2 regions of the Actinomadura meridiana genome follow, and region 2 is predicted to be linked to the other one. Evidence: riboswitches for the same ligand, from Rfam matches in the RefSeq annotation. Region 2 holds a riboswitch; the other holds the start of a gene.
The links. Region 2 has a riboswitch for S-adenosylmethionine ahead of ABD808_RS25320 (GNAT family N-acetyltransferase). Riboswitches for the same ligand answer to the same signal wherever they lie in the genome.
Positions count from the first base shown of each region.

Region 1 (3,979 bases), on a different contig from region 2:
CGCGACTGCGTCGCCTCCCTCAAGGAGATGCCCTGGTACGTCCAGGAGGTCGACCACGCGATCTCCGTGTGGCGGGAGGCCATCGACGGCGGCCGCCGCCTCATCCAGCGGCTCGGGCCCGACACCTACTACGAGTTGCAGTACGAGCGGCTCGTCGCCGACCCCGCCGACGAGCTGACCAGGCTCTGCGGGTTCCTTGGCGAGGACTTCGAGCCGGAGATGACCCGTCCGGACGGCCTCGCCAGGAAGATCGTCCCGCCGCGCCGCAGCTGGCACGGCCGGACGAAGGACGCCGTCACAACCAGCCGCGTCGGCTCGTGGGCGCAGCGGCTGGACGCCTGGGAGATCAGCCTGGCGGAGGCCGCGTTCGGCGAACGGCTCACCGAGTACGGCTACGAGCCGAGCGGACTGCCGAAGCCGCCCGCGTCCCGGCTCGCCCGCTTCACCAAGGTCAGCACGCACCGTCGGATGGCGCAGAGCAAGACCGCGCTGCGGGAACGCTGGAAACAACGCCACGAGCCGAACCCGGTCGAATGCCTCCTGACCCCACAGCCCACCGCGTCCCTCGCCCACTGACCCAGCCCAGCTCGAACCAGCCGAGCGCGGCGGACTTGCCGAGCGCGGCGGGGCTAGTCCAGTGCGGCGGGTCTGCCGAGTTCGGCGAGTTAGTCGAGCGCGGCGGCGTTAGTCGAGCGCGGCAGGGGTTAGTCGAGCGCGGCGGGGGTTAGTCGAGGGCGGCGAGTTGGTCGGCGAACCAGGTTCGCGGGGGTAGGGCGGTCGCGGCGGTGGTGAGGCGGGCGCAGCGTTCGGACCGTTCGCGGCGTGTCATCAACAGGGCGCGGTGCAGGGTCTCGGCGGTCTGGGACACGTCGTAGGGGTTGACCACCAGGGCGTCGCCGGACAGTTCCGCCGCCGCGCCCGCCTCCCTGGACAGCACCAGCGCGCAGCCGCGTTCCGACAGGACGGGCCCCTCCTTCGCGACCAGGTTCATCCCGTCCCGGATCGGGTTGACCAGCAGCACGTCGGCGAGGCGGAGGGCGGCCAGCGAACGCGGATAGTCGTCGTTCACCTGCAAGATCAGCGGATCCCAGGCGGCGGTGCCGAACTCGTCGGTGATCTGCTTCGCCATCCGCTGGACGGACGCGGTGTATTCGCGGTATTCGGTCAGGTCGTACCGGGACGGGTAGGCGAACGCGAGATGGACCACCCGGCCACGCCACTCGGGATGGTTGACGAGCAACTCCCGGTAGGCGGCGAGCCCGCGCACGATGTTCTTCGACAGCTCCGTCCGGTCGACCCGCACGATGAGCTGACGTTCGCCCACCTGTTCACGCAGCCCGCGAGCCCGTTCCACGACATCCTGCTCAGCGGCGCGTTCACGCAACGCCGTCCCGTCGACCCCGAGACCATGCACGCCCACCTGGGTGACGTGCCCCGAGCAGGCGACGGTACGGGCGGCACGGTCAACACGTGCTCCCGGCAGCAGCTCGCAACAGTCGAGGAACGCGGACGCCCACCGCTCGGTGAGAAACCCCGCGTGATCAGCGCCAAGGATGCCCAGCAGGATCTCCGCGCCCATGTCGTCCGGCAGCAGACCGAAGTACTCAGGCGGAGCCCACGGAGTGTGCGAAAAATGCACGATCCTCAAGTCAGGACGCCGTTCGCGCAGCATTCGCGGTGCCAGCGACAGGTGGTAGTCCTGGATCGCGGCCTTGGCACCCGGTGCCGCGTCGCGTGCCAGAGCGTCCGCGAACGCCGCGTTGTACGCCTCGTAGGACTGCCAGTCGCGGCGGGCACGAGCGTCGAAATGTGGGCTGCGCGGAGTGTCGTACAAGAGATGGTGGACGAACCACAGCGTCGAGTTGGCCACGGCGTTGTACGCGCGGTGGAACGTCCCCGGCGGGATGTCGAGCATCCGCACGGCCGCGCCGCCGGTCTCGTGCCCGGCGAGGTCGATGCGGCCGTCCGGTGCTCGGCGCGCGGCCTCCCGGTCGGCCTCGCCCAGGGCCGCGCACACCCACAGCACGTCCGGCCCCTCCCCGGACGTTCCACGCGCCGCGCCGGTGACGGCGGCCAGGCCGGACACCAGCCCGCCGCCGCCGCGCCGCATGGTCAGCCCGCCGTCGTCCGACAGCGAGAACGAGACCGGTCCGCGGTTCGATGCCACCAGCACTTGGCTCATAACGGCAGGGTCTCAGTTGCCGCCGAGCCGCCACACGGCGCCCCGCGCGGTCGTCGCCGACCCGCGTGCGTGATCAAGAACGCACCCGGGTAACGTCCCGAGCGATGGACCCGGTCTGTCTGGCATCCGGTCAGATCAGGTAAAGTCACCCATGGGCGTTCAAAGCGCCACAACAACTGAATATTGCTCATCCAGAGGGGTGGAGGGACCGGCCCTGCGAAGCCCCGGCAACCACTCGGCTGACGCGCGCTCGCGATCCTGCGAGGCCGGCCGGGAGATGGTGCCAACTCCGGCCTGCGACCAGGGTGGCGCAGGAAAGATGGGGGAAAGGCCTCGCCCGCATGGCAATCACGCCTGCCACCGACCTCGGAACAGCCACCGCTCTCGTCTGCCGCGAATGCGGCTCGACGCGCGACCTCGGGCCCTACTACGCCTGCGAAGAGTGTTTCGGCCCACTGGAGATCAAGTACGACTTCGGTGACCTGACCCGCGCCGACATCGAGTCGGGGCCGCGGAACATCTGGCGGTACCGGCGGCTGCTGCCCGTCCCGTCCACCGTTGTGAACTCGCCCAACACCGAACCCGGCTTCACCCGGCTCGTCCGCGCCGACAACCTCGCCGAGAGCCTCGGCCTCCAGAGCCTGTGGGTGAAGGACGACAGCGGCAACCCGACCCACTCGTTCAAGGACCGCGTCGTCGCCGTGGCGCTCGCCGCCGCCCGCGAACTCGGCTTCAAGGTGCTGGCCTGCCCGTCCACCGGCAACCTCGCCAACGCCGTCGCCGCCGCCGCGGCCCGCGCCGGGATCCGCAGCGCCGTGTTCGTGCCGTCCAACCTCGAAGCGCAGAAGATCATCACGACGGCCGTGTACGGCGGGACGTTCGTCACCGTCGACGGCAACTACGACGACGTCAACCGGCTCGCCTCGGAGATCGCCGGTGAGCAGGACGACTGGGCGTTCGTCAACGTCAACGTCCGGCCCTACTACGCCGAGGGCTCCAAGACCCTCGGCTACGAGATCGCCGAACAGCTCGGCTGGCGGCTGCCCGACCAGATCGTCGTCCCGGTCGCGTCCGGCTCCCAGCTCACCAAGATCGACAAGGCGTTCCAGGAGCTGATCAAGCTCGGTCTCGTCGAGGACAGGCCGTACCGCGTCTTCGGCGCCCAGGCCACCGGCTGCGCCCCCGTCGCCGCCGCCTTCAAGGCCGGCCACGACGTCATCCGTCCGGTGAAGCCCGACACGATCGCCAAGTCGCTCGCGATCGGCAACCCGGCCGACGGCCCCTACGTCCTGGACGTCACCCGCCGCACCAACGGCGCCGTCGAGGACGTCAGCGACGCCGAGGTCGTCGAGGGGATCCGGTTGCTCGCCCGCACCGAGGGCATCTTCGGCGAGACCGCGGGCGGCGTCACCGTCGCGTCCCTCCGCAAGCTGATCGAGTCCGGGACGCTGGACCCGTCCGCCGAAACCGTCATCATCAACTCGGGGGACGGGCTGAAGACCCTGGACGCCGTCGCGCCGGTCGTCGCGCCGTCCGCGAACATCGCACCGTCCCTCGAAGCGTTCCGCGCCGCGGGCCTCGCCTGAAAAGGAGCATCATGAGCAGCGTGTCCGTCCGTATCCCGACCATCCTGCGGACCTACACCGGCGGCGAATCCGAGGTGAAGGCGGAGGGCGACACCCTCCGCGCCGTCGTCGCCGACCTGGAGGCCAGCCACTCCGGCATCTCCGCCCGCATCCTGGACGACGCGGGCAAGATCCGCCGGTTCGTCAACGTCTACGTCGGCGACGAGGACGT
Region 1 is NZ_BAABAS010000011.1:5,527-9,505, reverse strand. Features, by position in the region: gene ABD808_RS19560 (sulfotransferase family protein) at 1-576, shown strand, start outside; gene ABD808_RS19555 (alpha,alpha-trehalose-phosphate synthase (UDP-forming)) at 725-2,182, opposite strand; SAM riboswitch class I at 2,367-2,508, shown strand; gene thrC (threonine synthase) at 2,524-3,768, shown strand; gene ABD808_RS19545 (MoaD/ThiS family protein) at 3,780-3,979, shown strand, end outside.
Region 1: it holds a riboswitch for S-adenosylmethionine, as region 2 does, so the genes downstream of both, thrC (threonine synthase) here and ABD808_RS25320 (GNAT family N-acetyltransferase) in region 2, are expected to answer to the same signal.

Region 2 (3,979 bases):
CGGATAGCCCGGCCAAAAGGCCGTTGGAACCGGGCACGTGGATGAGAACATCCCGCCGATCCCGCGAAGGGTCCGAGGACACGAAATGTCGACGCCGCCGTCATCGCCTGGCCAAGTAGCCCTCCGGCCCGCGCGCTCGCGACGCCACAGGAGGAGGCACTCGCGATCAATGACCCCTTTTCATCCGCTTAGGCCGAGCTGACCCGGCTGACCGGATATCGCGAGAGCCTGATGGCCGACTGGGGCCGCCACGTCAACCGGCTCCGGGCCTTGCTCGGGTCGATCTTCCCCGGCCTGGAGGCCGCGTTCGACTACACCACCCGCTCCGCGCTGATCCTGCTGACCGGGTTCTGCACCCCGGACGAGGTCTGCGCCGCGAGCCACGACGGCCTGACCGGGCACGGCGCCTGGCGCAAGGGCATCAACGCCATGGCCGCCCCCCCGGTGACGGCGGCCGAGGACCAGACCGTAACCGCCCAGGTGGGCGGTCTCAGGTCGAACGCGTGTTGAAGCATTGCAGCGTGATAGGAGCGCACGATCGGTGCTGATGGTAAATGGTCAGCAGTGGCGATCCTTGCCCAGCGCGCCGACGCCGCAAGCCAGCAATCTCCCCCCGATGCCGCAGCTGGCCCCGCCTGCTTCGGAACCGCTTGTGGGTGCAGCGCCAGCAAAGGGCCCAGGTGGTCGATGACGCGGTTGGCCGCGGATTTCGAGATGCCAGACAGCGGGGCGAGCTCGCGCATCGTCAGTCCCGTCCGCCAGTCGGCCCCCACCAGAAACACCCGGTCCTCCAGCGGAAGGGAGCACGGGCGACCTCCTCGGGCCGGATCGGCGCCTTTATTGCTACTGGACCGCCGCGGCGCCGAGCTGCTGTTCCAGGCTTTGACCGAGCGGGAGGAGAAGAACAGTTTGGCCATCGCCTCCAACGACAGCTTCGGCGGCTGGACCAAGACCTTCGCCGATCCCCGTCTCTGCGCCGCCATCGTCGACCGGCTCACCTTCGGCGACAACATCATCGAAACCGGCACCGACTCGTACCGCCTCGCCCAGACCCGCGCCCGAGCAGAACATAACGCCGGCTGGCCCGAACGCCTGCCACGGTCACCGAATCTGACAGAGGCAGAACCGGGCCGATCGCGTGCTCCTGCAGGAGCCTCTCGGACGCAGCCAACCGTGTTTGACGTCGTCTTCGCACTAAGGCACGATCTCTCTACCGAGATCATCCAGAGGATCCGAGGGACCTGGCCCATTGACGGTCCGGCAACCTCCCCAAGGGAAAGGTGCCAACGCCAGGAACGATGAGGAGAGCCCAATGAGCGTGCCGCTCGATGTTCCCGTGCTCCATGGATCGTCCGTTCGACTGGAGCCACTGGCGATGAGGCACGCGTCGGATCTGGCACGGGCGGCAGAGGAGGATCGTTCCTCCTACGAGTTCACCGTGGTTCCCCGTGCCGCCGAGGTCGAGCAGTACCTAGCGGCCCAGCTCACTCGTGAGGGGCTGACTCCCTTCGCGCAGGTTCGGATACGGGACGGGAGGGCGGTGGGATGCACTGCGTTCTGGAATCCCCGAACGTGGCCGGAACGGCATGACCTTCGCGCCATCGAGATCGGTTGGACATGGCTCGGGGCATCGGCACAGGGCGCCGGGATCAACGTCGAGGCGAAATTCCTCCTGTTCACCTATGCGTTCGAGACGCTGGGCGTGGCCCGCGTCGACCTCAAGACCGACGCCCGCAACGAGAGGTCACGTCGGGCGATTGAGCGCCTCGGCGCACGCTTCGAGGGCGTGTTGCGCAACTGGTCGCCCTCGTGGGCGCCCGGCGAAGCGGGGATGCTGCGAGATTCGGCCATGTTCTCCGTGGTCGCTGCTGAATGGCCGACCGTGAAGTCGACGCTGCATGCTCGCCTCACCACCGTGAGCACGGGGTAGTTCGGGACCGGCGCCATGGGACGGGCCAGCGACCCGACTGGCATGTCTCATCGAACCTGACGCAGGTGAGCGAATGCGTCAGTTCGGTGAGCCACGTGTCGGTCCGGCCGGACGCAACAAGCTCCCAACCGCGCTCCTCTCGGACCCGAAGTGGTGCCCAAACTCAACGACATTCTCCGCCCGTCGATCACCAACTGGTGCCCGAATCCATCGACAAACGGTGCCCGTTCTCGACGGCATGGTTACGTCGCGGGCCGCGGCGCCGGACCCGCGTGGATCACGTACCGTCCCCGGTCAGGTAGGTGAGCACCGCCTTGACCCGGCGGTTGTCGGACTCGGTGGGGGACAGGTCGAACTTCATGAAGATGGCGGCCGCGTGCTTCTCCACCGCCCGCTCCGTGACGACGAGGTGCCGGGCGATGGACCGGTTCGAGTGGCCCTGCGCCATGAGGTCGAGCACCTCCCGCTCCCTCGGGGCGAGCGAGCCGATCCGGCTCCGCCGGGCGCCGCCCCGCAGCAGCCCGCGACGATCTCCGGATCGGGCACCGTCCCTCCCGTGGCCACCCGGTGCAGAGCGTCGACCAGCTCGGCGGTACGGGCCACCCGCTCCTTGAGCAGGTAGCCCACTCCGGCGGCGCCGGCCGACAGCAGCCGCTCTGCCAGGATCGCCTCCACGTGGTGGGAGAAGACGAGGATGCCGACATCCGGCCAACGTTCCCGCAGCTCAAGGGCGGCACGGATGCCCTCGTCGGTGTGCGAGGGCGGCATCCGGATGTCCACGACGGGCGACGTCCGGGCCGTGCTCCGCAGCCGCCGCCAGAAGGTCCTCCGCGCAGCTGACCGCCGCGACGACCACGCAGCCCCGCGCGGACAGCAACTCCACCATGCCGTCACGCAGGACGACCGAGTCTTCGGCCAGGACCACCCGAAGAGAACGTTCCACCATGCACTTCATCATGCCGTCGTCCAACGTCCCAACGTTGCTAGCGTCCCACACCTCGTCGACGGCGACAGTGGCAATCTCGGGCCGTGAGCTCGGCTCGGTACCGCCGTGAAGCAGTGACGTAGTCGTCAAGCTTTGTCTTCGCCCGCTCCGCCTTCATGCCTGGCCGGTACCACCGCTGCGAAACATGGTCGGCGGCCTGAGGGTGCCCGAGATCGCCCGTGCTGGTTCTAACGCGGTCCAAACGCGAAGTGCTCGTCGAGCTGAAGATCAGGCCGGGGCCGCTTTGGAGGACGTCGGTCAGGATGCGTTCTTTGTTTATGGGGGCGCGGAGCCATCCGGTCGTGTCGTCCCGGGTCACCTGGATGTCCTTGTAGCCGCCCAGCCGGTTCACCAGATGCGGAGCCTCACCGGGCCGACACCTTCAAGATCTCCACCGATCCGTTGTTCGTGGAGAAGGTAGTGGACCCAGGTTGTTCAGCACCTGGCCCTCGCCGCGCTGGTCGCCGGTGCGTGCGGCGGTGTCGCGGGCCAGGGTGGACAGGGTGATCGCGCCTTGCCTGCCTGAACTTTCCCTCGTCAGATCCTGTCGCTTCGTCCGTTTCAGGAGGCTCAGGGACGCACCCGAATGACGGTCTTGCCCTTGCGCCGCTCGGTCGGGTTGAGTACGGGGACGGCGTCGTCGAGGGTCGCGACGGTTCCAATGTGTGTGCGAAGGCGCCCGTCCCGCACCCGGTCGACGATCTCCACCAGCTGACTGGGAACGGACTCGACGACGAAGTCGACCGCGAGACCGTCGACAGGGCGAATCTCAGCGGGCCCGACCACCGACACCAGCGTCCCGCCAGGCCGGATGATGCTCGCCGAGCGCCTCTGGATGTCACCACCGATGACATCGAAGACCAGGTCGACCATTCCGACGTCTTCGAGATCCCCTTCGTCGAGGGCGAGGAACTCGTGCGCGCCGAAGTCGAGCGCCGCCTGGCGGTCCGCCGCCCGCCCGGTACCGATCACGTAAGCGCCGAACGCCCGGGCGAGCTGCGTCACCACCGATCCGACCGCGCCGCCGGCGCCGTGCGCGAGGACGCTCTGCCCCGCCTGAAGAC
Region 2 is NZ_BAABAS010000019.1:99,516-103,494, reverse strand. Features, by position in the region: gene ABD808_RS38615 (hypothetical protein) at 232-510, shown strand; partial or broken gene ABD808_RS25330 (helix-turn-helix domain-containing protein) at 651-839, opposite strand; partial or broken gene ABD808_RS25325 (ATP-binding protein) at 847-1,053, shown strand; SAM riboswitch class I at 1,217-1,305, shown strand; gene ABD808_RS25320 (GNAT family N-acetyltransferase) at 1,313-1,930, shown strand; partial or broken gene ABD808_RS25315 (response regulator) at 2,208-2,876, opposite strand; gene ABD808_RS25310 (NADP-dependent oxidoreductase) at 3,486-3,979, opposite strand, start outside.